Linked DNA regions of Azoarcus sp. CIB. The protein of the gene in region 1 interacts with the protein of each later gene in a pairwise test. Links are inferred from orthologs where the notes say so. Each region holds a gene or a part of one and is shown in the gene's direction. Other genes may lie near its edges.

Evidence for each region.
Region 2: the proteins of aceE (region 1) and nth interact in binary tests that used the Escherichia coli proteins (3 or more experiments, as listed by UniProt). The link is inferred for Azoarcus sp. CIB from one-to-one orthologs.

What each region holds. Positions count from the first base shown.
Region 1 is NZ_CP011072.1:1,091,985-1,107,567, reverse strand. What follows is about bases 4,944-8,160. They hold aceE (pyruvate dehydrogenase (acetyl-transferring), homodimeric type), read left to right. Parts: upstream 4,944-5,290; coding sequence 5,291-7,960; downstream 7,961-8,160. Other genes in these bases: aceF (dihydrolipoyllysine-residue acetyltransferase), read left to right, coding at 7,983-8,160. Also shown: AzCIB_RS04935 (c-type cytochrome), read right to left, coding at 1-176; AzCIB_RS04930 (response regulator transcription factor), read right to left, coding at 209-844; AzCIB_RS04925 (PAS domain-containing sensor histidine kinase), read right to left, coding at 819-3,530; AzCIB_RS04920 (ABC transporter substrate-binding protein), read left to right, coding at 3,753-4,931; more of aceF, read left to right, coding at 8,161-9,638; lpdA (dihydrolipoyl dehydrogenase), read left to right, coding at 9,651-11,477; AzCIB_RS24045 (hypothetical protein), read left to right, coding at 11,660-11,821; AzCIB_RS04900 (GGDEF domain-containing protein), read left to right, coding at 11,969-13,789; AzCIB_RS04895 (flagellin), read left to right, coding at 14,010-15,212; AzCIB_RS04890 (flagellar protein FlaG), read left to right, coding at 15,293-15,583. UniProt on the Escherichia coli protein: Component of the pyruvate dehydrogenase (PDH) complex, that catalyzes the overall conversion of pyruvate to acetyl-CoA and CO(2).
Region 2 is NZ_CP011072.1:2,102,811-2,118,048, forward strand. Bases 6,882-9,753 are described here. They hold nth (endonuclease III), read left to right. Parts: upstream 6,882-7,937; coding sequence 7,938-8,570; downstream 8,571-9,753. Other genes in these bases: AzCIB_RS09330 (RnfABCDGE type electron transport complex subunit G), read left to right, coding at 6,882-7,211; AzCIB_RS09335 (electron transport complex subunit E), read left to right, coding at 7,225-7,923; AzCIB_RS09345 (DUF1841 family protein), read left to right, coding at 8,592-9,017; AzCIB_RS09350 (sensor histidine kinase), read left to right, coding at 9,120-9,753. In the rest of the region: aat (leucyl/phenylalanyl-tRNA--protein transferase), read left to right, coding at 1-688; AzCIB_RS09300 (arginyltransferase), read left to right, coding at 705-1,445; AzCIB_RS09305 (quinone-dependent dihydroorotate dehydrogenase), read left to right, coding at 1,532-2,554; electron transport complex subunit RsxA, read left to right, coding at 2,661-3,245; electron transport complex subunit RsxB, read left to right, coding at 3,343-3,894; electron transport complex subunit RsxC, read left to right, coding at 3,891-5,540; AzCIB_RS09325 (RnfABCDGE type electron transport complex subunit D), read left to right, coding at 5,542-6,552; more of AzCIB_RS09330, read left to right, coding at 6,549-6,881; more of AzCIB_RS09350, read left to right, coding at 9,754-10,253; AzCIB_RS09355 (AAA family ATPase), read left to right, coding at 10,309-11,151; AzCIB_RS09360 (vWA domain-containing protein), read left to right, coding at 11,213-12,391; AzCIB_RS09365 (MarR family winged helix-turn-helix transcriptional regulator), read right to left, coding at 12,424-12,921; molecular chaperone HtpG, read right to left, coding at 13,222-15,150; transcription elongation factor GreB, read right to left, coding at 15,229-15,238. UniProt on the Escherichia coli protein: DNA repair enzyme that has both DNA N-glycosylase activity and AP-lyase activity. The DNA N-glycosylase activity releases various damaged pyrimidines from DNA by cleaving the N-glycosidic bond, leaving an AP (apurinic/apyrimidinic) site.

The sequences.
Region 1 (15,583 bases):
TCGACGTCCTGTCCGGCAAGCTTGGGAAACTCGTCCTCGCCGCTCAGGCCGTTCGCACCGTGGCACTTGCGGCAGCGTTCGTGGACCAACTGCTCCACGGGCCGGTCGGGGGCGGCGATGGCCGGGGCCATGCACCCGAAGATGAGGACTGCGACCAGACACTTTCCGACACCCATGATTCCCCCTGCCGCAACAGGCGGCACATCCGTCAGCGGCCGCCACCTCCGGGCGCCGTCAGCACGTTCTGCACGAGTTCGGCCAGCGAGTTGGCCTCCATCTTTTCCATCACGCGCGCGCGGTGGACTTCCACCGTTTTGATGCTGATGCCGAGCACGTCGGCAATCTGCTTGTTGAGCTTGCCCGCGATGATGAGATCCAGCACCTCCCGCTCGCGCTGCGTCAGGTGCGTCAGGCGCCGTGCGGTCTCCGCCTCGAGCTGCCGCTTGTCCCGGCTCTGCTGCTCGGCGGCGAGGCATTCGGAGATCAGGTTCAGCATGTCGCGCTCGCTGAACGGCTTCTCGATGAAATCGACGGCCCCCTTTTTCACCGCCGATACTGCCATCGGCACGTCGCCATGACCGGTGATGAAAATCACCGGCAGCGTGAAGTGGCGGCGCTTGAGCTCCTCGAAGAGTTCCAGCCCGCTCATGCCGGGCATGCGCACGTCGAGCACGAGGCAACCCGTCATCGCCGGCTGGAAGTCGCGCAGGAAGCTTTCGGCGGATTCCCATGCCCGGACGTGATGCCCGCTGGATTCGAGCAGCCACACGAGCGAGTCGCGCAGGGCTTCGTCGTCATCGACGACGTAGATGCATTGTTCAGGTACGGCGGACGGTGCGGTCACTGGCGATCTCGGTGGGCAAGGTGAATGAGAAGATGGTACCCCCTTCGGGATTGGAGTCCACGATCAGTCGCCCGTCATGAAACTCGATGATGGAGCGGCAGATGTTGAGGCCCATTCCCATACCTTCCGTCTTGGTCGTGTAGAAGGGCGTGAACAGGTGGCCACGCTCCTCGTCGCCGATGCCGTGGCCGCGGTCGATCACGGCCACTTCGACCGCCCTCGGCCCCAGCGCGCGCGCGCGCACCGTCAGCACGCGCTGCTCGGGCGACAGGTCCGCCATCGCATCGATGCCGTTCTTGATCAGGTTCAGGACGACCTGCTCGATCATGATGCGGTCCGCGAACACCGGCGGCAGGTCGGGTACGACCTCCGACACGATGCGCGAACTCATGCGCCGGGCGTCGATCTCGGCAAAGCCGATCGCGTCGTCGAGCACGTCGGAAATCTGCACGGCGCTGCGGCGCGGCTCGCTCTTCTTCACGAATTCGCGGATGCGGCGGATGATCTTGCCCGCGCGTTCGGCCTGGAAGCTCGCCTTCTGCATCGCCGCCAGCAGGTCTTCCTCGCGCGCGCTGCCGCCCTGGATGCGCGTCACGCAGCCCATGCAGTAATTGGCGATGGCCGACAGCGGTTGGTTGAGCTCGTGCGCGAGCGTGGACGCCATCTCGCCCATCGTGATCAGGCGCGAGGTGCGCTGCAGGCGCTCGGCCTGCTGGCGCGAGACCTCCGCGGTCTGCTTGCGCTCGGTGATGTCGGTGGCGATGCCCATGCGCACGACGCGCCCATCCACCCAGCGCGTCGCGTGCTCGCGCACGTGGTACCAGCGCCCGGAGAGCGGATGCTGCAGTTCGCCGTCGAAGAGCTCGCGCGGCAGGTCGGTGGGCGTCAGGCCACGCGGATCGACCGGGTAGTCGCCACGTTCCGGCTGCGGCACGGCGACGCCGCGCACGGTCCGGCCCACGGCGTCGAAGCCGTGGATGCTCTTGAACGCACGGTTGGCGAACAGGATCTCGTCGGTGCGCGCATCGGCGACGAACACCGCAGCCTCGAGACCGTCCAGCACCGCCTCGAAGCGCTCGTGCGCGGCCTCGAGCGCGGCGCGGATGCGCTTCGGTTCGGTGATGTCGGTGACCGAGGCCATCCAGCCGGTCTGCACGCCGTTCGCGTCGATCAGCGGCGAGAGGTAGAAGCGCGCGTCGAGGCGCTCGCCGTTCTTGCGCCGGATGTGCATCTCGAAACCGCTCGGAGGCGCGCGTCCCTGCAGGGTCAGGTCGAGGTTGTGACTGCACAGCTCGAGTTCCTCCGGCGCCCAGTACGGGAAGGGCCGCATCGCACCGAGGAGCTCCTCCTGCTCGAAGCCGACCATGCGGCAGAAGGCGGAGTTCACATAGATGATCCGGCCCGTGAGGTCGATCGCGCGCATGCCGGTCATTACCGACTCTTCCATCGCCTTGCGGAAGGCCGACTCCGCCCGCAGCGCCTCCTCGCCCGCCTTGCGGCCGGTGATGTCGTGCGCGACGGCATATACCAGCTTTTCCTCGCGCACCGGGTTGATGCTCCAGTCGAGCCAGCGGAAGCTGCCGTCGGCGCAACGGCAGCGGATCTCGAAGCTGACCGGCTGCCCGTCCGCCAGGCGGCGCAATTGCTCGATCGCAAAGGGCACGTCGTCGGCGTGCACGATATCGAGCAGCGGCCGCCCCGGCAGCTCGTCCGGAAGGTAGCCGAGGATGCGCTCGAACGCCGGGTTCGCACGCCGGAACACGCCGTCGAGGCCGACGATGCACAGCAGGTCGAGCGACAGGTTGAAAAGCCGGTCGCGCTCCTTCTCGACGCGTACGCGCTGCTGCACGTGGGTGCGCAGCAGCCACAGCGTCCACAGCACAATCACCGACAGCCCTATGATCATCGCCGTCGGCAGCGCCTGCGGCAGCTGGCTTGCGGTGCGGAAAGCCGTCGCGCGCAGCACCAGCCCGGTGCCCGGCGGGTCGAGCGGGATCGAATACGAGATGCTGCGGTCGAGATCCACGACACTGGAGTTCACCGCCAGCGTTTCGCCCTGGGCACCGATCAGCGCGAGGTGGTACTTCTCGCCGAACCAGCTTGGCACGAGGTACTGCAGCACCCGCTCGATCGAATACACGCCGACGATCGCGCCGAGGAATTCGCGCCCGTGCCGCACCGGCACGAACACTTCCAGCATGATGCGCTTGCCCGGCGTCTGATAGGCCTCGCCGTAGCTCGCGTGCCCCGAGTCGCGGGCCCGGTAGAACGTGGCCGCCTGCACGCGGGACAAGGCGTCGCCCGCCAGCCAGTCCGTGGTATCGAAGGGCGCCGTCCAGCGCACGAGCTCCTCCGGGCCGACCCATGCGACGTTCACCAGTTCGCCGTTGTTGGCGATGTGCTGATTGGCGCGGACCTGAAAACCGTTCAGATCCAGCGTCGAGACAGCCAGATCGCGCGCGAGCTGGGTCAGGAATTCCTCGGTGCCCTGCATGTGCAGGCGCATCGTCTGTTCCGCCCACTGCACGTCGCGGGCGACCGCGTTGCGCTGCGTTTCGGCGTCGCGCAACTGCAGCAGCCACACCAGGCCCAGCATCGTGAGCGCGAAGATGCCCACCGCCACATAAGGGGCGGTCCAGTACAGACGGGTCCGCGCAAGGCGGCCGGATTCGGCAGAGTCGGACATCGGAATGCGGAGCAGGCGGCAGGATCGGACGACAGACGGCCAACACGCGCACCTGCGCACGCAGCCCGGTCCGCCGCAATTGTCATGGCGGCGGCCCGCCGGCGTCAGTCGGGTTTTCCCCTAAACCCGCGCGCCGCAGGACGCTTCGGGTTTTCGCCTATTCAGCCGGATCGACGCCGAACGTACATTGGAGGCCTTGCCGACCTGACGTGAGAGTTCCGCGTGCTGCGCCTGATCCTTGCACTGCTGTATCTCCTCGCCCCACCCGCACTGGCGGCCGATCCATTACGTATCGGGGTATCCGGGCCGTTCACAGGCGGCTCCAGCCCGATGGGCATCTCCATGCGCGAAGGCATCCGCATCGCTGCCGCCGAACTGAATGCGAAGGGCGGCGTGCTTGGACGGCCGATCGAACTGGTCGAGCGCGACGACGAGGCACGCAACGAACGCGGCGCGCAGGTCGTGCAGGAGCTCATCAACAAGCAGCGCATCGCCGCCGGGCTGGGCATCGCCAACACCGGCGTCGCGCTCGCGACCCAGCGCTTCTACCAGGAAGCGCGCATCCCGGTGATCACCTCGGTGGCAACGGGCTCGGTCGTCACGCAGCAATTCCTGCCCCCGCAGCATCCCGACAACTTCATCTTCCGCGTCTCCGCCAACGATACGATACAGGCGGCGATGATCGTCACCGAGGCGATCGACCGGCGCGGCCTGAAGCGCGTCGCGATCTTCCATGACGCAACCAACTACGGCCAACTCGGACGCGAGGACCTCGAACGCACGCTCGCCGAGCGCAACCTGAAGCCGGTCACGGTCGAGCGCTTCAATCTCCAGCAGACCGACATGACCATGCAGCTGCGCCGCGCACGCGACGCCGGCGCCGAGGCGATCCTGACCTACGGCATCGGGCCGGAGCTCGCGCAGATCGCCAACGGCATGGCACGCATCAACTGGCGCGTGCCGCTGATCGGAAGCTGGACGCTGGCGATGTCGAACTTCATCGACAACGCCGGGCCCAACGCCGAAGGCGCGCGCATGCCGCAGACATTCATCCCGGAACCGACGAGCCCGCGGCGCAAGGCCTTCCTCGAGGCGTGGCGCGCATCGACCGGCAGCGGGCGCATCCCGGTCCCCCCCGCCGCTGCACAGGGGTATGATTCGCTCCTTCTGCTCGCCGCAGCGATCCGCCAAGCCGGCACCACCGATGGCGACCGCGTCCGCGAGGCGCTGGAAAACCTGAACGAGAAGATCGAGGGCGTGGTCATGACGTATCGCACCCCCTTTTCGAAGGACCGCCACGAGACGATCACCAGCGTCCATGATATTTTCATGGGCGAGGTGCGTGACGGTCGCGTGGTGTTTGCCTACGATGAAGATCGTCGCAGAGCATCGGGCCGCTAGCCCCTCCGCATTCCGCTTTCCGAATCGGCCGGGAGATCTTCCTCTCCCTCCCTTTCTCCCGGCCGATTTTTTTCCCGCCTCCACCCGGGCGAACCGTCTTTTCCCCGCCGCACCCGTCCCGTTCACGCCCACCGCGAACGCACCCGATGCCGTTCGCTGCGCGGCTTTTCGCGCGTTTTTGGCGTGCCCGTTGCCATGCCCGAAATGAGCACCGGGAGTTATTGCACATCCTGAAATCTCGTTTTAGAATGCGAAAAATGCTGCTCGACGACCTCGACCGGCGCCTTACGGATTCGACCCGAATCACCGAGCCAGGGCGGATTCGCCAAACCGCGAAGCTCAACACAAGGAGACAGAGCATGGCCGCGACACCCAACGTAACGCTGCAGACGGACCCGGACACCGTGGAGACCCAGGAATGGCTGGACGCCCTCCAGGCCGTCGTCGCCAATGAAGGCGCCGAACGCGCGCACTTCCTGGTCGAGAAGCTGATCGAAGCCGGCCGCGAGGAAGGCATCGACATCCCCTACTCCGCGACGACCCAGTACATCAACACCATCCCCGCGAGCCAACAGCCAAAGTACCCCGGCAACCCGGACATGGAGATCAAGCTGCACTCCTACATCCGCTGGAACGCGATGGCGATGGTCGTGCGCGCGAACAAGCACACCAACGTCGGCGGCCACATCGCCTCCTTCGCGTCCGCGGCAGCGCTCTACGACGTGGGTTTCTCGCACTTCTGGCGCGCCCCGAGCGCCGAACACGGCGGCGACCTGATCTTCTTCCAGGGCCACTCGGTCCCCGGCGTCTATGCGCGCGCCTACATGCTCGGCCGCCTGAACGAAGACCAGATGGACAGCTTCCGCCAGGAAGTCGACGGCAAGGGCATCTCGTCCTACCCGCACCCGTGGCTGATGCCGGACTTCTGGCAGTTCCCGACGGTGTCGATGGGCCTCGGCCCCCTGTGCGCGATCTACGCCGCACGCTTCATGAAGTACATGGATTCGCGCGACATGGCCAAGGCGCAGGACCGCAAGGTGTGGGCCTTCCTCGGCGACGGCGAGACCGACGAAGTCGAATCGCTGGGCGCGATCGGCATGGCCGGGCGCGAGAAGCTCGACAACCTGGTCTTCGTCATCAACTGCAATCTGCAGCGCCTGGACGGCCCGGTGCGCGGCAACGGCAAGATCATCCAGGAACTGGAAGCCGAGTTCCGCGGCGCCGGCTGGAACGTCATCAAGCTCGTGTGGGGCACCCACTGGGACTCGCTGCTCGCCCGCGACACCAAGGGCCTGCTGAAGAAGCGCATGATGGAATGCGTCGACGGCGAGTACCAGACCTTCAAGGCCAAGGACGGCGCCTACGTGCGCGAGCACTTCTTCAATACGCCGGAACTGAAGGCGATGGTCGCCGATTGGACCGACGATGAGGTGTGGGCACTGAACCGCGGCGGCCACGACCTGTTCAAGATCTTCTCCGCCTACCAGGCGGCGGTCGAGCACAAGGGCCAGCCGACGCTGATCCTCGCCAAGACCGTCAAGGGCTTCGGCATGGGCCAGGCCGGCGAGGCGATGAACATCTCGCACCAGCAGAAGAAGCTGGACGAGGAAGCCATCCGCCGTTTCCGCGACCGCTTCGGCCTGCCGGTGCCGGACGACAAGCTCGTCGAACTGCCCTACCTGAAGTTCGCCGAGGACTCGCCCGAATACAAGTACATGATGGAGCGCCGCGTGGCGCTGGGCGGCTTCCTGCCGCAGCGCCGCCGCAAGGCCGAGCCGCTGCCGGTGCCGGCGCTCGACACCTACGCCGCGCTGCTGAAGGCTTCCGGCGAGGGCCGCGAGCTGTCGACGACGATGGCGATCGTGCGCATCATGAACACCCTGCTCAAGGACAAGCAGATCGGCAAGAACATCGTCCCGATCGTGCCCGACGAGTCGCGCACCTTCGGCATGGAAGGCATGTTCCGCCAGTACGGCATCTGGAACCAGCAGGGCCAGAACTACGTGCCGGAAGACCATGACCAGCTGATGTTCTACAAGGAATCGAAAACCGGCCAGGTGCTGCAGGAAGGCATCAACGAAGCTGGCGCGATGGCCGACTGGATCGCCGCGGGCACCGCGTATTCGGTGCATGGCGTGCAGATGGTCCCCTTCTACATCTTCTATTCGATGTTCGGCCTGCAGCGCACGATGGACCTGTGCTGGGCGGCTGCGGACCAGCGCACCCGCGGCTTCATGATCGGCGGTACCGCCGGCCGCACCACGCTGAACGGCGAAGGCCTGCAGCACGAGGACGGCCACAGCCTCGTGATGGCCAACATGATCCCGAACTGCATCAGCTACGACCCGACCTTCCAGTACGAAGTCGCCGTCGTCGTGCAGGACGGCATGCGCCGCATGTTCGCCGAACAGGAAGACGTTTATTACTACATCACGGTGATGAACGAGAACTACGAACATCCCGAGATGCCTGCCGGCGCCGAAGCCGACATCATCAAGGGCATGTACGCGTTCAAGAAGGGCAATGAAGGCAAGCTGCGCGTGCAACTGCTCGGTTCCGGCACGATCTTCCGCGAAGTCATCGCCGCGGCCGACCTGCTGAAGAACGACTGGGGCGTCGAGTCCGACATCTGGGGCTGCCCGAGCTTCAACGAACTGGCCCGCGACGGCCAGGACGCCGAGCGCTGGAACATGCTGCACCCGATGGAAACGCCGCGCCTGTCGCACGTCGAGAAGTGCCTGAAGGACACCACCGGCCCGGTGATCGCCGCGACCGACTACATCCGCATGTTCTCCGAGCAGATCCGTCCCTTCGTCAAGCGCACGTACTCGACGCTGGGCACCGACGGTTTCGGCCGCTCCGACACGCGCGAGAAGCTGCGTCACTTCTTCGAGGTGGATCGTCGCTGGGTCACGGTTGCCGCGCTGAAGGCACTCGCCGACGACGGCCTGATCCCGCGCGACAAGGTTGCCGCCGCACTGCTGAAGTACAACCTCGATCCCAGCAAGCCGAACCCGATGAGCGTCTGAGCGCGCGAGGGAGACAAAGAACATGAGCCAAATCATTGAAGTGAAAGTCCCGGACATCGGCGATTTCGACGAAGTGCCGGTCATCGAGTTGTTCGTCAAGGTCGGCGACACCATCAAGGTCGAAGACGCGATCGCGACGCTGGAGTCCGACAAGGCGACGATGGACGTGCCCTCGTCGGCCGCCGGCGTCGTCAAGGAAGTGCTGGTGAGCCTCGGCGACAAGGTTGCCGAAGGCAGCGTGCTGATCCGCGTCGAAACCGCGGGAGCCGGGGCCGTTGCCGCCCCCGCTGCTGCGCCTGCACCGACCCCTGCTGCCGCAGCGCCCGTCTCCGCACCGGTTGCGGCTCCAGCGGCAGCCGCAGCCGCCGGCCCGATCGAGGTCACGGTGCCGGACATCGGCGATTTCTCCGACGTGCCGGTGATCGAGCTGTTCGTGAAGGTCGGCGACACCATCAAGGTCGATGACGCCATCGCGACGCTCGAATCCGACAAGGCGACGATGGACGTGCCCTCGTCGGCCGCCGGCGTGGTCAAGGAAGTGAAGGTCAAGCTCGGCGACAAGGTGTCGATGGGCGCCGTCCTGATCGTCATCGAAGGCGCCGGCGCCGCGCCCGCTGCCGCCGCTCCGGCCCCCGCCTCAACCCCGTCGGGCGCAGTCCCGGCCGCATCGACCGCTGCATTCGGCCAGTCCGCGCTGTCGGCGCCCGCCGTCGCAGTACCGGCCGCGCCGTCCGCCGTCACCCTCGGCGGCAGAGTGCACGCCAGCCCCTCGGTGCGCGCCTACTCCCGCGAGCTGGGTGTCGATCTCGCCCAGGTCAAGGCGACCGGGCCGAAGGGCCGCATCCTGAAGGAAGACGTCACCGCCTTCGTCAAGGGCGCGATGCAGACCGGCGTCGTCCCGGGCAAGGCCGTGGCCGCTGCCGCGGTCGGCAGCCTGGGTGGCGGGCTGGATCTGCTGCCCTGGCCGAAGGTCGATTTCGCCAAGTTCGGCGAAGTCGAATCGAAGCCGCTGTCGCGCATCAAGAAGATCTCCGGCCAGAACCTCGCCCGCAACTGGGCAATGATCCCGGCGGTGACCTACCACGAAGACGCCGACATCACCGACCTCGAAGCCTTCCGGGTCCTGATGAACAAGGAAAACGAGAAGTCGGGCAAGAAGCTCACGATGCTCGCCTTCATCATCAAGGCCTCGGTGCGCGCGCTGCAGGAATTCCCCGAGTTCAACACCTCGCTCGACGGCGACAACTTGGTCTACAAGAAGTACTTCAACATCGCCTTCGCGGCCGACACCCCGAACGGGCTCGTCGTGCCGGTCATCAAGAACGCCGACAAGAAGAGCGTGTTCGAGATCGCCGCGGAATCCGGCGAACTGGCGAAGAAGGCGCGCGACGGCAAGCTCGGCCCGGCCGACATGTCGGGTGCGTGCTTCACAATCTCCAGCTTGGGCGGCATCGGCGGCACCTACTTCGCGCCGATCGTCAATGCGCCCGAAGTCGCGATCCTCGGCGTCAACAAGTCGGTCATGAAACCGGTGTGGGACGGCAAAGCTTTCGTGCCGCGCCTGACGCTGCCGATGTCGCTGACGGCCGACCACCGCGTCATCGACGGCGCGCTGGCGACCCGCTTCAACGTCTATCTCGCTCAACTGCTGGCCGACTTCCGTCGGGTCATGCTGTAAGGAGGCCGCACCATGAGCCAAGTTGAAGTCAAGGTTCCGGACATCGGCGATTTCGAGTCCGTCCCGGTGATCGAGCTGTTCGTGAAGGCCGGCGACACCATCAAGGTCGACGACGCGATCTGCACGCTCGAGTCCGACAAGGCGACGATGGACGTGCCGTCGTCGGCCGCGGGTGTCGTCACCGAAGTGCTGGTGAAGGTTGGCGACAAGGTCGGTGAAGGCGCCGTGCTGATCAAGGTCGAAGCGGCCGGAGCAGGGTCCCCTCCCCTTCAAGGGGAGGGACAGGGTGGGGATGGGTCTGGCGAAGCTGCCGGCAAAACCCATCCCCCTCCCAGCCTCCCCCTTGAAGGGGGAGGGGCAAAAACCGTCGCAGCCCCGGCCGCGGCGAGCCACGCCGGCGGTGCCGACATCGAGTGCGACATGCTCGTGCTCGGCGCAGGCCCCGGCGGCTACTCCGCCGCGTTCCGCTCGGCCGACCTCGGCATGAAGACCGTCATCGTCGAGCGCTACGCGACCCTCGGCGGCGTGTGCCTGAACGTCGGCTGCATCCCGTCCAAGGCCCTGCTGCACGTCGCAGCGGTGATGGACGAGGCCGAGCACATGTCCGCCGCCGGCATTACCTTCGCCAAGCCCACCGTCGATATCGACGCGCTACGCGCCCACAAGGACAAGGTCGTCGGCAAGCTCACCGGCGGTCTTGCCGGCATGGCCAAGGTCCGCAAGGTCGACATCGTGCGCGGCTACGGCAGCTTCCTCGACCCGAACCACGTCGAAGTCGAAGTCACGACCGGCGACGCACAGGACAAGACCGGCGAGAAGAAGGTCATCAAGTTCAAGCAGTGCATCATCGCCGCCGGTTCGGCCGCGGTGCACCTGCCCTTCATCCCGCGCGACCCGCGCATCGTCGACTCCACCGGTGCGCTGGAGCTGCGCCAGGTGCCGGCGAAGATGCTCGTCATCGGCGGCGGCATCATCGGCCTCGAGATGGCGACGGTGTATTCGACGCTCGGCACCCGTGTCGATGTCGTCGAAATGCTCGACGCCCTGATGCAGGGCCCGGACCGCGACGCCGTCAAGGTGTGGGAGAAGCAGAACGCCCACCGCTTCGACAGCATCATGCTCAAGACCAAGACCGTCGCCGTCGAGGCGAAGGACGACGGCCTGTGGGTCACCTTCGAAGGCGAGAAGGCCCCGGCCGGACCGCAGCGTTACGACATGATCCTGCAGGCCGCCGGCCGCAGCCCCAACGGCAAGAAGATCGGTGCCGAGAAGGCTGGCGTCGTCGTCACGGATCGCGGCTTCATCCCGGTCGACGCGCAGATGCGCACCAACGTGCCCAACATCTTCGCGATCGGCGACGTCGTCGGCAACCCGATGCTCGCCCACAAGGCGGTGCATGAAGCCCACGTCGCGGCCGAAGTCGCCGCCGGCGAAAAGTCCGCCTTCGACGCCACAGTGATCCCGGGCGTCGCCTACACCCATCCGGAAGTGGCATGGGTCGGCTACACCGAGGAACAGGCGAAGAAGGAAGGCCGCAAGATCGAGACCGCCAAGTTCCCGTGGGCCGCTTCCGGCCGCGCGATCGCCAACGGCGCCGACTACGGCTTCACCAAACTGATCTTCGACGCCGAAACGCACCGCGTGATCGGCGGCGCGATCGTCGGCCCCTCGGCCGGCGACATGATCGGCGAAGTGTGCCTCGCCATCGAGATGGGCGCGGACGCGGTGGATATCGGCAAGACCATCCACCCGCACCCGACGCTGGGCGAAACCGTCGGCATGGCGGCGGAGGTCGCACACGGCAGCTGCACCGACGTGCCGCCGCCTCGCAAGAAGTAAGCACGGCAGGACCAAGATCAAAAGGGGCGCTTCGGCGCCCCTTTTTCATTGTTCGCGCGCCGCCCGCGTCCGGCGCGCGAACGCCGCACCGATCACTTGCAGCCAGATTCGAATACTGTATATACTTACAGCACTCGATCAACACGGCCCCGGAGAGGGCTCTTTTCCCGACGGAGACCAATATGGAACAGTGGATCAATCGACTGCTGATGGGCTGCGGCGGCGCCTCCGGCCTGATGCTCGGCACCGGCCACGTCGTCGAGGCGACGACCCTCGCGGCGGCAACGATCTTCGCGGTGTGGTTCATGCGAATGCAGGCTCGCAGCGCCGCCGACGAGCGCTGAATTCCGGGCCTGGCCTGTCGAAGCCCTCCGGCACGGTCATGCATCGGCCGGCAGAAATTTCACGCGCAAATCCCTGCCCGCATGTCCGGTATTGCGCCGATCTCCCTATAATCGGCGCTCAACTTGCCCGCGTGAAAGCTGCTGTCGATGCCCGCCCCAACTCAGCCATCGGAAATTGCCCGCGAAGTCCTGCGTCTGTTCGCGGCGCGGCGCATCTCGCCGACACCGGACAACTTTCGCGCCCTCTACTACGAGGTCGCGGGAACGCCCGACGCCGACGGCGCTTTCCCCGACAAGTTCGTGCGCGCCCTCGCGCGGCAATTGCCACGCGACACCGCCGAACGCGTGCGGATCGCCCGCCAGCTGGACCAGGCTCTGGCGGATAGCAACCAGGACACCAGCCGGCAGGCGCTGACCGACTACCTTGCCAGCCTGAAGACCGAGCAGCCGCCCGCCTGGAACGAACTCATCGCCAACCTGCTCAAGCAGTGGGAAGCACGCCAGCTCGGCTGGACCACGGCGCGCAAGCGCGAATCGCTCGAGCGCGTCCTCGCGGCCAACGATCCCGCAACGCTGCACGCGCGTCTGCACGCCCTCGTCCGCTCGTGGACGCAAGCGCCGGGCGACCCCGAAGCGCCGGCCCCCCGCGAACCGTCCGACGCAGCAAACGCGCCAGCGAACGCACCGTCCGCCGGCGCACCCACGCCCCCTGCCGGTGTGGCACCCGAAATGCGCCAGATCGCATCTGGAGAAGCCGGCGAACTGCTGGCTGCACGCCAGGAACTGCTGCAGCTCGCGCTCGAAACGGTGCTCCCACCGCTGCTCACCGAACAGCCCGAACTCGCGCAGGAAGCCGACAGGCTCGCCGGATCGGTCAAGGCCGCCGGCAACTCGGACGATCTGCGCAACATCGCCGCGCGCATGCGCAAGTTCGCCTACCGGCTCGAAATGGTCGCCGGCGACCGGGCAGAGATCAACGCCGGACTGCTCAACCTGCTGCGCCTGCTGCTCGACAACATCGACCAGATCGTCGTCGACGACAGCTGGCTCAGCGGCCAGATCGAGGTCCTGCGCGACGTCCTCGGCAAACCGGCGAACGTGCGCCTCATCGACGACGCCGAACGCCGCCTGCGCGAGATCATCTACAAGCAGAGCCAGCTCAAGCACAACCACTCCGAAGCCCAGCGCTCGCTCAAGGAACTGCTCGCCGGCTTCGTCGACCACCTCGCCAGCTTCGCCGAAACCACCGGCGCCTACCACGATCGCATCGGCAACTGTGCCGACCGCATCTCCACCGCACGCGACATCACCGAGATCAGCGGAGTCCTCGGCGAAGTGATGCGCGAAACGCTCACGATGCGCGACGCCGCCCGCCGCTCGCGCGACGACCTGGTGGCCACACGCGAGCGCGCCCGCGACGCCGAAGAACGGATGAACGAGCTGCAGCGCCAACTCGACGAAGCCAGCCGCCTGATGCGCCACGACCAGCTCACCGGCGTACTCAACCGCCGCGGACTGGAAGAAACCTTCGACAAGGAAGCCGCCCGCGCCCGCCGCCACGGCAGCCCCCTGAGCCTCGCCCTGCTCGACCTCGACAACTTCAAGCAGCTCAACGACACCTTCGGCCACCGCACCGGCGACGACGCCCTCGTCCACCTCGCCACCATCATCCGGCAGAGCCTGCGCCCGCAGGACACCATCTCCCGCCACGGCGGCGAGGAATTCATCCTGCTCTACCCGGACACCACGCTCGAACAGGCCCAAACCGCCCTCGTGCGCCTGCAGCGCGAACTCACGCGCAATTTCTTCCTCACGCACGAGCGGAAGGTGTTGATCACGTTCAGCGCCGGCGTCACCCAATGGAACCCCGACGACACGGTGGAAAGCACCGTACAGCGCGCGGACGAGGCCATGTACCAAGCGAAGCAGGCGGGCAAGAACAAGGTCGTCGCACATCCCGTCGTCTGAACCGGATGCGCCCCCCGCAGGGCGCTGGCACCCACGAGTGATGCGCTAGCGGGCCATGTGGGTGCCAGCGCAAGGCCCTAGACAAATCTCCTTGCAAATTCCCTAAAGATTTTTCCGGGCCCTCCGTTAATGGATTCAACGGCAGACAAAACGCCCGCGCAGATGCAAACGGGGCATGAAGCCGGGATAACCGAAGTCACCTTTCGCTAGGAGAAACATCATGGCACAAGTCATCAACACCAACGTCTCGTCGCTCAATGCGCAGCGCAACCTGAACACTTCCGGCGCCTCGCTCGCGACCTCGCTGCAGCGCCTGTCGTCGGGCCTGCGCATCAACAGCGCGAAGGACGACGCGGCCGGCCTCGCGATTTCGGAACGCTTCGGCGCGCAGATCCGCGGCCTGAACCAGGCCGTGCGCAACGCCAACGACGGCATCTCGCTCGCACAGACCGCCGAAGGCGCACTCGGCGAGATCGGCAACAACCTCCAGCGCATCCGCGAACTGGCCGTGCAGTCGCGCAACGCAACGAACTCCGCGGACGACCGGGCCGCACTGCAGAAGGAAGTCGTTCAGCTCAAGGACGAAATCGACCGCGTCGCGAACCAGACATCGTTCAACGGTACGAAGCTGATCGACGGCAGCTTCCAGAACCAGGACTTCCAGGTTGGCGCAGACCAGGGGCAGACCATCACGGTCGCCAACATTGCAGACGCCAACATTGCAGCCTTGGGCAGCTGGACCTCGGCGGTAGCAACCTCCACCACCAGCGGTGCATCGGGTGCTTTTACCACCGCAACGTCCAGCGCAATCGGCCAAGCCTTCACCCTCACGGTTGATGGCACGAATGCCTTCACCAAGACCACCACCGCTGCTGTAGAGACGGTAACTGCTGCGGAAGTGCAGACCGGCGTGGATGCGTTTATTACCGCCTCCGCCGGCGCTTACACAGCGACCGGTACGGTTGCAGGCGGCGATCTGGTGATCAGCAAGGCTGACGGTACCGACATGACCATCGCGCTGACAAACACCTTCAACACCCCGGGCGGCTTCGCCGGCACTATGGTCGGGACGGCCACCAACGGCGATGCAGCCGGGACGACCATGACCGGTTTCGCCGGGCTCGACATCTCGAGCACCGCAGGGGCCGACAACGCGATCGTCGCAATGGACGCGGCACTGAAAGCGGTCAACGGCGCACGGGCGGATCTCGGCGCGATCCAGAACCGCTTCTCCTCGACGATCGCCAACCTGCAGACCACGTCCGAGAACCTGTCCGCCTCCCGCAGCCGCATCCTCGACGCCGACTTCGCACAGGAAACCGCGAACCTGACCCGCGGCCAGATTCTGCAGCAAGCCGGTACCGCGATGCTCGCGCAGGCGAACTCGCTGCCGAACAACGTGCTCAGCCTGCTCCGCGGCTAAGCTTCGGTTAGACTGGCAACACCCACAGGCGCGGGGCTCGTAAGGGTCTCGCGCCTGTGGCCCATCGGAGAGGTGGAATCATGACCATTCAGAACATCAGCAGCAACGCAGCGGCGATGAACGCCGGCGTGACGCGGGCGGTCACCGGCGAGCGCGGCGCGATTTCCAGTCCGGCCGCGCCCCAAGCGACGCAAGCCACCTCCCCGCCCACCGCAGTCGCCCCCACGCACGAAGCACTGATTCAGGCCGTGGCCGAAGTGCAAAAAGTGCTGGCGCCCGTGGCACAGAACCTGCTGTTCTCGATTGATGAAGACACCGGGCGTACACTGGTAAAAGTCGTCGATTCAACCACCGACGAGGTGATTCGCCAG
Region 2 (15,238 bases), 1.0 Mb from region 1 along the record:
CACGGGCACTCCGCGGTTTCCCCCGGTCGAGTCGGCACTCGACGATCCGCCCGGCCTGCTCGCCGCGGGCGGCGGGCTTGACCCGGAGTGGCTGTTGGCCGCATACGGGCAGGGAATTTTTCCGTGGTACAGCGCGGGCGAGCCGATACTTTGGTGGAGTCCCGATCCCCGCCTGGTGCTGGTCCCGTCGAGGATGAAAATATCCCGCTCGCTGGGCCGGACCTTGCGCCAGCACCGCTTCGAGATCCGCTTCGATACCGCATTTTCCGAAGTCGTCGCCGCCTGCGCGGCACCCAGGGAGCCCGGTGCAGGCACGTGGATTACCGAGGAGATGCAGGCCGCCTACTGTCGCATGCACGAACTCGGCTATGCACACAGTGTCGAAGCGTGGGATGAGGGCTCGCTTGCGGGGGGGCTTTACGGCATCGGACTGGGAAGGGCATTCTTCGGGGAATCGATGTTCAGCCGCCGCACCGACGCATCGAAAGTCGCCTTGGCGCATCTGGCGCGCTACCTCGAGTCACGGAATTTCGCGGTGATCGATTGCCAGATGAAGACCGCACACCTGCTCTCGCTCGGCGCCTTTGAAATCCCTCGCGCCGACTTCCGCGCCGGCCTGGATGTCTGGACGCAGCAAGGGGACGGACCGGGACGCTGGCGCGAAGACGCCGGTCAGGGACTGTTCTGAACGTAGACTCGCAGACATGCAGAAGGACTACCCGTACGCACTCATCCAGTTCTACGCGACGGCGCCTTATGCATGCTCTTACCTTCCGGATCGGGTGGCACGTTCCCAGGTTGCGACGCCTGGGCATCTCATCGACACGGCGGTGTATAGCGAGCTCGTCCGTAATGGCTTCCGGCGCAGCGGCATGTTCACCTATCGCCCCTACTGCGATCATTGCCGCGCCTGCGTGCCGGTGCGGATTCCGGTGGCTGCCTTTGTTTCCGACCGCAGCCAGCGGCGAAGCTGGGCGCGGCACTGTACGCTTGAGGCGCGCGAGCAGGATCTCGCGTTTTCGGAAGAGCACTACGCGCTATACCAGCGTTATCAGGGTTCGCGACACGCGGGCGGGGGGATGGATCAGGACAACCGCGAGCAGTACGCGCACTTCCTGCTGCAGAGCCAGGTCGACACGCGCGTAGTCGAATTCCGCGAGCAGGGAGTCCTGCGCATGGTCAGTGTGATCGACCGCCTGAGCGACGGCTTGTCCAGCGTGTATACGTTCTTCGACCCGGACGACCCCAAGGCCAGTTACGGAACCTACGGCGTGCTGTGGCAGATCGAAGTGTGCCGCCGGCTGCACTTACCCTATCTCTACCTGGGATACTGGATCAAGGACAGCCGGAAGATGACCTACAAGATCCGCTTCCGCCCACTCGAAGGGCGCATCCGGGGTGAATGGCGTCCCCTCGATCCGCTGACGGATTCGGATTCGGAATAGCGACCGGGATGCATGCCGGCCGCAGGCAGCCGCCTTCTTCGGAAATCCGGGGGGCGAGGTCCCGCGCGAAACGGTAGAATTCGCGGATGCTATACGATATCGCCCGCCCCATCCTGTTCTCGCTCGACGCGGAAACCGCCCACGAATTTTCCCTTGCCACCCTCAATCTCGCCGGCCGCTTTCTTCCCGCAGGCAAACCGGCGACTGCCGATCCGGTCGAGGTCATGGGCCTCCGATTTCCCAATCGTATCGGCCTGGCCGCCGGACTGGACAAGAACGGAGAGGCGATAGACGGTCTCGCAAGGTTCGGCTTCGGTTTCGTCGAAATCGGCACGGTCACCCCGCGCCCGCAGCCGGGCAATCCCCGCCCGCGGCTGTTTCGCCTTCCCGAGGTACGCGGCATCATCAATCGCATGGGGTTCAACAACCATGGCGTCGACGCGCTGGTCGCGAACGTCGGAGCGGCCAAGTTCAAGGGCATTCTGGGAATCAATATCGGCAAGAATTTCGACACGCCGATCGAGAATGCAGCTGACGACTACCTGGCCTGCCTCGACAAGGTGTATGCATTGGCAAGCTATGTGACGGTCAACATTTCCTCCCCGAACACCAAGAACCTGCGTCAGTTGCAGGGCGAATCGGAACTGGACGACCTGCTCGGCCGACTCAAGGAGCGGCAGGCACGACTGGCGGACAAACACGGCCGTTACGTGCCGTTGACCCTCAAGATCGCCCCCGATCTGGAGCCGGCTCAGGTGATCAACATCGCCGACGCGTTGCGGCGCCATCGCATCGACGGCGTGATCGCGACGAACACGACGATCTCGCGCGAGAAGGTCCAGGGCGTGCGTTACGGCGAGCAGCAGGGCGGCCTGTCGGGGGCGCCGGTGTTCGAAGCCTCGACCACGGTCGTCGCCCAGCTTGCGCAGGCGCTCGCCGGCGAACTCCCGATCATCGCTGCCGGCGGCGTGCTCGACGGGCGTGGCGCGCGGGCCAAGCTCGAAGCCGGGGCACAATTGGTGCAGCTGTACAGTGGCCTGATTTATCGCGGACCGGCGCTCGTGCAGGAGTGTGTGCGGGCAACCGCCGATTTTGGCGCGGACCGCTGACGCCGCAGCGTGATGGCCCCCAAAGGCATATGCCTATAACCCGTTCAGGGTTGAGCGGGAAATAACGGCGGGACATAATCCCGCGGATACCAACCGGTTCTCGAACATGACCAGCTACATCTTCATCATCATCGGCGCTGTTCTGGTGAACAACGTCGTCTTCGTCCGGATTCTCGGACTGTGCCCGTTCATGGGCGTATCCAAGAAGCTGGAGACCGCGATAGGCATGGGCGCGGCGACGACGTTCGTGCTTACCCTGGCGTGCGGAACGAGCTACCTGATCGATCACTACCTGCTCGAACCGTTCGATCTCGCATTCATGCGCACGCTTGCGTTCATCGTCGTCATCGCAGCGATCGTGCAACTTACCGAGCTGGTCATCCAGAAGACCAGTCCGGTCCTTCACCAGGTTCTCGGCATCTATCTTCCGCTGATCACGACTAACTGCGCGGTGCTGGGCATTCCGCTGCTGAACGTCGGCCTCCGGCATAATCTGCTGGAGTCCCTTCTGTTCGGCTTCGGTTCGTCGATCGGCTTTACCCTGGCCCTGATACTGTTTGCGGGAATTCGCGAACGTCTCGACGGCGCTGACGTTCCCGTGCCGTTCCGTGGCACGGCCATCGCCATGGTCACGGCGGGATTCATGAGCTTGGCCTTCATGGGATTCGCCGGACTGGACCGTTTTCACTAGGACTTGTGGCCGAAATCCCATCCCTAACTGATCCGGCGCAAGCGGAGCTCCCCGGCAGCGGGCTGTTCTCCAGCGCCTCGAACCTGGCACTCATTCCATGTTGACCGCCCTCCTCATCATGACAGGCATCGCCATCGTGCTCGGCGCAGCACTGGGCTATGCGTCGATCCGCTTCAAGGTCGAAGGCGATCCGCTGGTCGAGAAAATCGACGCCATTCTTCCCCAGACGCAGTGCGGCCAGTGCGGTTACCCGGGCTGCAAGCCGTACGCGCAAGCCATCTCGAACGGGGAAGCCGACATCAACCAGTGCCCGCCGGGCGGGGAAGAGGGCATACGCAAACTGGCCGACCTGCTGGGCCGTGAGTTCAAGTCGCTCTCGGAAGAGCACGGCACCGAGAAACCGAAATCGGTCGCGCGCATCGACGAACAGGTGTGCATCGGATGCACCCTGTGCATTCAGGCCTGCCCCGTCGATGCGATCGTCGGCGCGGCGAAGCAGATGCACACGGTGGTGGCGCCGCTGTGCACCGGGTGCGAACTGTGCGTGGCGCCCTGCCCTGTCGACTGCATCTCGATGGTGCCTGTCGCGGAGACCGTTGAAACGTGGAAATGGAAATATCCGGTGCATGAACTGAGGTCTGCGGCATGATCACCCGCCTTTTCGGCTTCAAAGGCGGGGTCAAGCCCGAATCGCACAAGAACGAGTCGTCCGGCACGCCGATCCAGAAGGTGCCGATGCCGACGCGGCTGGTCATTCCACTGCGCCAGAGCATCCGCTCGACCGCGCGCTGCCTCGTCGAGCCGGGGCAGAAGGTGCTCAAGGGGGAGCACATCGGCGAAGGCGAAGGCGGCCTCGGGACGAGCGTGCACGCCTCCACGTCCGGAACCGTCGTGGAAATCGCGCCATACCCGATGGCGCACGCCTCGGGTCTCGAAACTTTGTCGGTCGTGATCGAGCCGGACGGGGAGGACCGCTGGATCGACCATACGCCGCTCGATTTGCGCACGGTGTCGCGCGAGGAGGCGCTCGCCTGGCTGCGCGGCTGCGGCATCGTCGGCATGGGCGGCGCGGGCTTTCCGACCCACGTGAAGCTCGGGGGCGGACGCGGAATCGACACGCTGGTTATCAACGGTGCGGAATGCGAACCCTGGATCACCTGCGACGACCGCCTGATGCGCGAGCGTGCGCCCGAGGTGCTGTCGGGAGCGATGATCCTGCGCGAGCTGATCGGCGCGAAGCAGGTGCTGCTAGGCATCGAGGACAACAAACCGGAGGCGATCGCCGCGATGCAGGTTGCGGCGAGCGGCCTGGGTGACGGCATCGCAGTGGTGCCGGTTCCCACGCTCTACCCGGCGGGCGGTGAGAAGCAACTCATCCGGGTTCTGACCGGCGTCGAGATTCCGCAGGGCAAGCTCGGCACGGATTTCGGCGTCCAGTGCTTCAACGTCGGTACCGCGCAGGCCGTGCACCGCGCAATCCGCTTCGGCGAGCCGCTCGTTTCCCGCGTTGTCACGCTGACCGGCAACGTCACGCGCCCGGGAAACTACGAAGTGCTGCTCGGCACCCAGGTTGAGGAGCTGCTCGAACTAGCCGGCCCGAAAGCAGACACTGATCGCTACATCATGGGTGGCCCGATGATGGGAACCGAGCTGCAGAGCCTCTCCGTTCCGGTGATCAAGGGCACGAACTGCGTCATCGCCGCCTCGCCTGCGCTCTTTCCGCCGCCGCCGCCCGAACTGCCATGCATCCGTTGCGGCGCCTGCGCGCGCGCTTGCCCGGCCGAGTTGCAGCCGTTCGAGTTGTACTGGTTTTCGCGTGCGAAGAATTTCGGCAAGGCGCAGGAGTACCACCTCTTCGACTGTATCGAGTGCGGCTCCTGCGCATTTGTGTGCCCTTCGCGCATTCCGCTGGTCGATTACTACCGCTTTGCCAAGGGCGAGATCTGGGCCCGCGAACGCGAACTGCGGGCTTCCGACCAGGCACGAGAGCGTTTCGAGTTCCGCAATTTCCGCCAGGAACGGGAAAAGGAGGAAAAGGCCGCCAAACTCGCGGCGAAGGCCGCTGAGACTCGGGCCAAGCTCGCCGAATCGGGCGAGGCTCCTGCAACTACCGCCGCGGCCGAAGACCCCAAGAAGGCCCTGATCGCCGCCGCGCTGGCGCGCGCCAAGCAACAGCAGACGGCGGTAGCGCCCCGGAATACCGACGACCTGAGCGCCGATGTGCAGGCGGAGATCGCCGATATCGACGACCGCCGCGAGAAGCTCAACCCGCAAGACGCCGACAAGGCGCCGTGACATGATCAATTCTCCGTATATCCGCAAACCGGCCAGCGTCCAGGGGGTGATGCTGGCGGTCCTCACCGCGCTGATTCCCGCGATCATCGTCTATGCGTCGCAAATCGCCGCGGTGGTGCTGGTCAACCTCGCAATCGCAACGATCGCGGCTCTGGCCGGTGAGGCGCTGGTGCTCAAGCTGCGCGGCAGGCCCCTCGCCCCCGCGCTGTCCGATCTGTCGGCCGTGGTCACCGCGTGGCTGCTGGCGCTGTGCTTCCCGCCCATCCTGCCCTGGTGGGCGACCGTGCTCGGCGTACTGATCGCTATCGTGGTGGTCAAGCATCTCTATGGCGGGCTTGGACAAAACCCGTTCAACCCCGCGATGGTTGCGTATTGCGCGATGATCGTTGCCTTCCCCTCCCTGATGTCGCAATGGCCCGGCGCCGGCCAGCTGGACTTCGCGACGCAGTTGGGACTGGTTTTTGGCGGCGCTCGCGAAATCGACGCGATTGCGAGCGCCACCGCGCTCGACACGATCAAGACCGGCCTCCGGACTGCGGGGGCGACGGTTCAATCCATCATGAGCCAAGGCGGAAACTTCGGTCTCGTGAGCGGACGTGGGTGGGAATGGCTGGCACCGGCGTATGCGCTCGGCGGCCTTTATCTGCTTGCACGGGGAATCATAACGTGGCACATGCCCGCTGCCTTCCTCGGCGCACTCGCGGCGATCTCGGCGGTATTCTGGCTTGCCGATCCCGCGCACTACGCGTCCCCGCTATTCCACCTCGCGAGCGGTGGCGCCATGCTGGGGGCGTTCTTTATCGTCACCGACCCGGTGTCGGGAGCGACCACGCCTCGCGGCAAGCTGATCTTTGCCGCCAGCGTCGCATTGCTGGCCTATATCATCCGCGTCTTCGGCTCCTTCCCCGAAGGCGTCGCCTTCGCGGTGCTTCTGCTGAACATCTGCGTGCCGTTGATCGACATGAATACGCAACCGCGGGTATTCGGGCACAAGGGAGACAAGGCACGATGAGCGCCCGTTACACTGCTGCACGAACTTCCGTGCGCACCGCCGGCATCATGGTGCTATTCACCGTGGTGTTCACCGCACTAATGGCGGCGACTTTCGAGCTCACCCGTCCCGCGATCGAGGCCTCTGCGCTGGAAGGGAAGATGCGCCTGATCAGGGAGGTGCTGCCGCCCTCCTCCTATGACAATGCTCTCCTGGACGACTCCGTCGTGCTCGGCCCGACCCCGGAGCTCGGCCTCGAACAGAGCGGGCACGCCTATCGCGCGCGCCTCGCCGGCCAGCCCGCCGCACTAGTGTTGGAGGTGGTGGCGCCCGACGGCTACGCAGGACGGATCCAGTTGGTGATCGCCGTCGGCGTCGACGGGCGCGTGAGCGGTGTCCGTGTCACGGGACACCGGGAAACTCCGGGCTTGGGCGACTATATCGATCCGAACAAGGACCGCAACAAGTCGCAACCGTGGATCGGACAGTTTACGGGCGTGTCGTTCCCGGACCTCGGGCCCGACAAATGGAAGGTCAAACGCGACGGCGGAACCTTCACCTACCGCAGCGGCGCGACGATCAGCGCTCGCGCAGTGACGAACGCGACCGCGCGGGCTGTCGACTACGCAATCCGCCAACGCGATGCGCTGTTCGCCGCGCAGCCAGGCGGAAGACTCTGACGGAGAACGCTCAATGAACCTGCAAAGCTTTCGCGAAGCGGCCTGGAACGGCCTGTGGCGCCAGAATACCGGTCTCGTGCAGTTGCTCGGCCTGTGCCCCATTCTCGCCGTGAGCACGAGCATCGTGAATGCGGCGAGCCTGGGATTGGCCACCGTGATGGTGATGGCGGTGTCGAACCTCGCCGTTGCGTCGCTGCGGAACTTCATTCCCTACGAGATCCGCATCCCGGTCTTCATCCTGATCATCGCGGCACTGACCACGGTTGTCGACCTCGCCTTCAATGCGTATTTCCACGATCTCTATCTGGTGCTGGGCATCTTCATCCCGCTGATCGTGACGAACTGCATCGTCCTTGCGCGCGTCGAGGCCTATGCGGCGAAGAACGATCCGGTTTCATCGACCGTGGACGGCATCATGATGGGCCTGGGCCTCGTCTGCCTCCTTTCCGTGCTCGGCGGACTGCGCGAACTGGCGGGCAACGGCACCTTGTTCTCCGGCATCGAGATGCTCTTCCCGGGGCTTTCGGCGATCTCCGTGTTCGGCCCCGATTATCCGGGCTTCCTGATCGGCATCCTCCCCCCTGGCGCCTTCTTCGCGCTCGCTTGCCTGATCGCGCTGTCAAACGTGATCCGCAGTCGCACCGCGAAAAGGAAGCCAGCAGCGCAGGAGCCTGTGGCATCGGCGACCGAGCAGCCTGCGTCCGCAGCCTGATTCTGGCGGCGGGCATGAAACGGGAGTCCATCCGCGAGTTCTTTCGTCGTCTCGCGGAGGCAAATCCGCAGCCGACAACCGAACTCGAATATGGATCGCCGTTCCAGCTGCTGGTGGCCGTGGTCCTGTCCGCCCAAGCGACCGACAAGGGCGTAAATCTTGCAACGCGAGGGCTGTTTGCGGCCGCGCCGACACCGGAGGCGATCATCACCCTGGGCGAGGAAGGCGTCGCCGCACATGTCCGCACCATCGGCCTGTATCGCAACAAGGCAAGGAACGTCGTCGCGCTGTCGCACCTGCTGCTCGAACGCCACGGCGGTGAGGTGCCGCGCGACCGCGTCGCGCTGGAGGCGCTGCCCGGCGTCGGGCGGAAGACTGCCAACGTGGTGTTGAACACGGTGTTCGGCGAGCCGGTGATGGCTGTCGATACGCACATCTTCCGCCTTGCGAACCGTACCGGGCTGGCGCCCGGCAAGGATGTCCTGGCCGTCGAGCATGCGCTGATGCGACGCGTGCCCAAGGACTACCTGCGGGACGCCCACCACTGGCTCATCCTGCACGGCCGCTACATATGCACCGCGCGCAAGCCCAAATGCGGCGGATGCCTCGTGCGCGACTTGTGCGATTACCGCGACAAGACCGCCTAACCCACCACCGACCGAGACTAAATGTTCAATCCATCCCGCGATCAGGTTCGTACCTTCTTCATCGACAGCTGGCGGAAATACCGCGCGAAGGAGGTGCTGACGCCGATCGAGCACATCGCCAACGACCTCGTGCTGCTACACCCGGAATACCACGCGCTGCTCGAGGATCCCGAAGCGGTCGCCAAGGAGTTTCCGCCCGAGGGAGGACAGCTCAATCCCTTCCTGCATCTCTCGCTGCATCTCGCGATCGAGGAACAGCTCTCTATCGACCAGCCCCCCGGGTTGCGCGCCGCGTTCGAGTCCTGCCAAGCGCGCCGCGGCGATCGCCACGCTGCCCTGCACGACGTCCTCGAGTGCCTTGGCGAGACGATGTTCGACGCGCAGAGAAACAACCGGCAGCCCGACGGCCAGGCTTATGTCAGCTGCGTGCTTCGCCGCGCAGGTTGATGCGGTGTAGACTGCGCTGACGCAGCCCCGCTCGCGGGCGCCACTGGCCCCTGCCCCGCCCCTCCAGCGCCGCGGGCGCGTTCCCGAGGAGTCCTGCCGGACATGGAAGCGCTACCCGAACTGTCGATCCTGCTCGTGGAGGATGATCCGCTCCAGGGCGAACGCATGGTGATGCTGCTGCAGAGCCTCGGGCAGCGGGTCCGGGTCGCCGAATCCGGCGAAATGGCGCTCGACCTGTTCGCTGCCGCGCCCTCGGACCTCGTGCTCATGGACGTCATGCTGCCGGGCATCGACGGTTTCGAAACGACGCGGCGGGTCAAGTCGATGTGCGACGGCCGCTGGGTGCCCGTGATCTACATGACCGCACTCGGCGGTTGCGCCAATCTCGTCGAGGGGCTTCACGCCGGCGGCGACGACTACCTCGTGAAGCCCGTGGAGTTCGAGATCCTCGAGGCGAAGCTGCGGTCGGCGATGCGCACCCTGGGGCTGTACCGCGACCTGGAAAGATCGCGCGACGAACTGGCCCGTACCAACGCCGCGCTGCGCGGGGCCAACCGTGAGCTGGAATGTTTCACATACGCGGTCGCGCACGATCTCAAGTCGCCGCTCCGCGCGATCAACGGCTATGGCAGCCTGCTCGCCTCGAGCGAAGCCACCCGGCTTTCCGAGGACGGGCGATCCTCTCTGGAAAGGATCCTGGAGGGCACCGAACGCATGGGCCTCCTGATCGACGATCTGCTCGAATACTCGCGTGTCGAACGCGCGCCGACGATCTTCGAGGAAATCGACGTGCGGGAACTGACGTCACAGCTGACCGCGGACTTCAACGAGGAAATCGGGCGCAACGGCGCCACGGTGGAGCTTGCGCCTTCCTGCTCTTCGATCCTGGCAGACCGCAGCGGCCTGACACATGCGTTGCGCAACCTGCTCGGCAACGCGCTCAAATTTTCGGCGGGGGTAGCCCATCCCCGCATCGTCATCGCCTGCACCAGCAAGGCGGACCGGTGCCACATCTCCGTGCGCGACAACGGCATCGGTTTCGACATGCACCACCACGATCGCATCTTCGACATCTTTCATCGGCTGCACCGCGACGACGAGTATCCCGGCACGGGTATCGGGCTGGCGATCGTGCGCAAGGCCGCCGCGCGCATGCAGGGACGGTGCTGGGCCGAAAGCAGTCCCGGACAGGGCGCAACCTTCCATCTCGAATGGCCGATACCGCCGAACTCCTGATGTCCTGAGTTGGTGGAGCCCATATAATCGGGGTTAGCCAACGAGAGGAACTCCCATGCGCTTCGAAGGATCACGCGATTACGTTGCCACCCCCGACCTGATGCTCGCGGTGAACGCGGCTATCAAGCTGCAGCGGCCGCTCCTGATCAAGGGCGAGCCCGGCACGGGCAAGACCATGCTGGCTGAAGAGGTGGCCGCAGCGTTGGGCCTGCCGCTGCTGCAGTGGCACATCAAGTCGACCACCAAGGCCCAGCAGGGCCTGTACGAATACGATGCCGTTTCGCGCCTGCGCGATTCGCAACTGGGCGATGACCGGGTCAAGGACATCGCCAACTATATCGTCAAGGGCGTGCTGTGGCAGGCTTTCGAGTCCGACACTCCGTGCGTCGTGCTGATCGACGAGGTCGACAAGGCGGACATCGAATTCCCCAACGACCTGCTGCGCGAACTCGACCGCATGGAATTTCACGTGTACGAGACGCGCAAGACGATCCAGGCGCGCCACCGGCCCATCGTCTTCATCACGTCGAACAATGAGAAGGAGCTGCCCGACGCCTTCCTGCGCCGTTGCTTCTTCCACTACATCCGCTTCCCGGACCGCGACACGATGCAGCGGATCGTGGACGTGCACTTCCCGGACTTGAAGAAGGATCTCCTGCGCGAAGCACTCGAGGTGTTCTTCGGGCTGCGCGACGTTCCGGGGCTGAAGAAGAAGCCGACGACCTCGGAGCTGATCGACTGGCTGAAGCTGCTGGTGGCAGAGGATATTCCTCCCGAAGCCTTGCGCGCACAGGACCAGCGCGTGGTCATCCCGCCCCTTGCCGGCGCGCTCCTGAAGAACGAGCAGGACCTCCATCTGTTCGAGCGGCTCGTATTCATGGCGCGCAACAACCGATGAGCGCCTGGTCTGCTGCGAAGCTCGAGCGGTTTTCCGACGCCGTATCGCCACGGAGCGCCGCATGCTCATAGACTTTTTCCTGCATCTCAAGGCGAACAAGCTGCCCGTGTCGACGCGGGAATTCCTCACGCTGCTGGAAGGTCTGCGCGACGGCGTGTGCGGCCATGCGATCGACGATTTCTACTTCTACGCCCGAACTTGCCTGGTCAAGGATGAGTCGCGTTACGACCGTTTCGACCAGGCTTTCGCCGCGTATTTCAAGGGCGTGACGGAAATCCCGGGCCTGGAGCAGGAGCTGCCGGAAGAGTGGCTGCGGGCGATGATGAAGAAGCACCTGTCGCCCGAGGAAAAGGCGCAGCTCGAGAAGCTCGGCTGGGACAAGCTGATGGATGAGTTCCGCAAGCGCCTCGATGAACAGAAAGGCCGCCATCAGGGCGGTTCGAAGTGGATCGGTACTGGCGGCAAATCGCCGTTCGGCAACAGCGGTTATCACCCCGAGGGAATCCGGGTCGGCGGCGAGTCCGCGGGCAATCGCACCGCGATCAAGGTCTGGGAGAAGCGCGAGTACCGCAACCTGGACGATTCGCTGGAACTCGGCACGCGCAACATCAAGGTTGCGCTGCGGCGGCTGAGGCGCTTCGCACGCGAGGGCGCTGCTGAGGAACTGGATCTCGACGGCACGATTGCAGCGACCGCCCGGAATGCCGGCTGGCTGGACCTGATGATGCGGCCGGAGCGCCACAATGCGGTGAAGGTGCTGCTGTTCCTGGATGTCGGCGGGTCGATGGACGACCACGTGAAGGCGTGCGAGGAGCTGTTCTCCGCCTGCCGGTCGGAGTTTAAGCACCTCGAACACTTCTATTTCCACAACTGCGTGTATGAGTCGGTGTGGCGCGACGGTCATCGCCGTCACGCAGAGCGGATCCCGGTCCACGACCTGCTCCATAAGTACGGCCCGGATTACAAGCTGATCTTCGTCGGCGACGCGACGATGAGCCCGTACGAGATACTGCACCAGCACGGATCGATCGAACACATGAACCAGGAACCCGGCGCTGACTGGCTGCGCCGCCTGCTCGACGCCTGGCCAGCCGCGGCGTGGCTCAATCCCGAACCGGAGCGGCTGTGGCCTTATCGGCAGTCGATCGAGATCATCAACGGCATCATGGCCCAGCGCATGTACCCGATGACGCTGGAAGGGCTCGAACGCGCGATGCGGCAGCTTTCGAAGAAGACCTGACCGCCCGATTGACGTCGCCGCGAATGCGCGACTTACTCGGTGAAGGGCAAGGGCTGCATGCCGAAGCCTTCGTCGAGGTCCTTGATCTGTTGCAGCAGACCGTCCAGTTCTTCCTGGAGGCGTGTCTGGGACGCGGCATCGAGCAGCCGCAGGGCCTCCGGCAGGACTCCGCGGGCGGGCGACGGCGCCCGCTCCAGCAAATCACGCCCGGCTGCCGTCAGTGACAGTCGCACGACTCGCTGGTCCGCGCTGTTGCGTGCTTTTGCGACGAAGCCGTTGGTCTCGAGCTTGTCGATCATGTTCGAGGCGGTCGACTGATGCAGGGCCATCCGTTTGGCGAGCTCGCCGACACGCAGGCCGGGCTCTTCGAGCAATTCCTGCATCGCCCAAAGTTGCGCACCGGTCACGCCACTCTGCTTTTCGATCCACTGGGAATGGCGCTGCGCCGTGCGGATCAGCACGCGGAATCGTTGCAGCACGGAGAGCGGCGACACCTGTGCCTGCTGCTTGCGGTCTGACGACTTGCTCACGGTTGAAGCCTCCCCCTTTGCCCAACGCCGGGAAACCCGGGAAAAAATACTCGTGTAGATGTTTTGGCGGACGGCTCCAGTCCGGATACCGTCTTTTCCGGATATCGTAGCGGAAACGCCGGTCATTCCCAACAAATCCGGACTATACGGACCAACGATCGCGACCGGCACTCGCGGCCGTTGGTCGATCGGACTCGATCGGAGGTAGGTTCTGTCTCCGCAGTCCGAGTCGAAAGGAAAGTGGCGTGAACGAAAAACCGCCCGCAATGCGGGCGGCTTCGGTGATGCCGGAGTGGCGAATCAGTTGCCGCTCATCGCCATCATCAGCTGGTTGATGCGCTTGACGAAGGTGGCAGGGTCGTCGAGCGTGCCGCCTTCCGCGAGCAGCGCCTGGTCGAAGAGCACCACGGCCCAGTCGTCGAACTGCTTCTCTTCGTACTTGAGGCGCATCACGGCCGGGTGGTTCGGGTTGATCTCGAGGATCGGCTTTGACACCGGCGCCTGTTGGCCGGCGGCCTTCAGGATGCGCGCGAGGTTCATCCCCATGTCGTGCTCGTCGGCGACGAGGCAGGCGGGAGAATCGGTGAGGCGGTGCGTGACACGCACTTCCTTGACGCGCTCGCCGAGGCTCGCCGCCATCTTCTCCAACAGTTCCTTGTACTCGTCGGCTGCCTTTTCGGCTTCCTTCTTCTCGGCCTCGTCTTCAAGACTGCCGAGGTCGAGACCGCCCTTCGCGACCGAGACGAGCGGCTTGCCGTCGAACTCGGTCAGGTTGCCGATGACCCACTCGTCGACGCGATCCGACAGCAGCAGCACTTCGATACCCTTCTTGCGGAAGATCTCGAGGTGCGGGCTGTTCTTGGCGGCGTTGAAGGTTTCCGCGGTGACGAAGTAGATCTTGTCCTGGCCTTCCTTCATGCGGCCGATGTAGTCGGCGAGCGAGACGGTCTCGTCCGGCGTGTCGTTATGCGTCGAGGCGAAACGCAGCAGGCCGGCGATCTTGTCCTTGTTGGCGTGGTCCTCGCCGACGCCTTCCTTCAGCACCTTGCCGAATTCCTTCCAGAAGGTTGCGTACTTCTCCTTCTCGGCGGCGTCTTCGCTGGTCGCGAGGTCTTCGAGCAGGCCCAGCACCTTTTTCGTGCAGCCGGCGCGGATCGTATCGATGTCCTTGCTTTCCTGCAGGATCTCGCGCGAGACGTTGAGCGGCAGGTCGCTCGAATCGACCACGCCGCGCACGAAGCGCAGGTAGGTCGGCATCAGCTTCTCGGCGTCGTCCATGATGAACACGCGCTTCACGTACAGCTTGATGCCGTGGCGCGCGTTGCGGTCCCACATGTCGAACGGCGCGTGCGCCGGGACGTACAGGAGTTGGGTGTATTCGTGGCGGCCTTCGACGCGGGCGTGGCTCCACGCGAGCGGCTCGTCGAAGTCGTGGCCAACGTGCTTGTAGAAGGCTTTGTACTCGTCGTCGGTGATGTCGCTCTTCGAACGGGTCCACAGCGCGTTGGCTTGGTTGACGGTCTCGTCCTCGTCGGTCGTGACCTGCTCGTTCTTGTCCTTGTCCCATTCTTCCTTCTTCATCAGGATGGGCTGGACGATGTGGTCGGAGTACTTGCGGATCAGGCTGCGCAGCTTCCAGCCGGCGAGCAGATCTTCCTGGTCGTCGCGCAGGTGGAGCGTGATCTCGGTGCCGCGTCCCGTCTTCTCGACGGGTTCCACGGAGTATTCACCGGCGGCGTCGCCGACCATCGAGCATTCCCACTTCACGCCTTCGCTCGCCGCCAGGCCCGCACGGCGGGTGACGACGGTGACCTTGTCGGCGACGATGAACGCGGAGTAGAAGCCGACGCCGAACTGGCCGATCAGGTGCGCGTCCTTTTTCTGGTCGCCGGTGAGCTGCGAGAAGAATTCCTTGGTGCCGGACTTGGCGATCGTGCCGAGGTGCGCGATCGCATCGTCACGGCTCATGCCGATGCCGTTATCGGCGACGGTCACGGTCTTCGCGTCCTTGTCGAACGAGATGCGGATCGCGAGCTCGCCCTCGCCTTCGAACAGCTCTGCCTTGTCGAGCGCCTCGAAGCGCAGCTTGTCGCAGGCGTCCGACGCGTTCGAAATCAGCTCGCGCAGGAAGATCTCGCGGTTTGAGTACAGCGAGTGGATCATCAGGTGAAGCAGCTGCTTCACCTCGGCCTGGAAATTGAGGGTCTGGGCGCCGGCGGCGGTGGTCATCGATTGAAACTCCATTTACACAGGAACGCGCCTGCAGATGGGGCGCGTTCCGGGAATTTCAAGCACCGCCCGCAACGATCATTGGTAG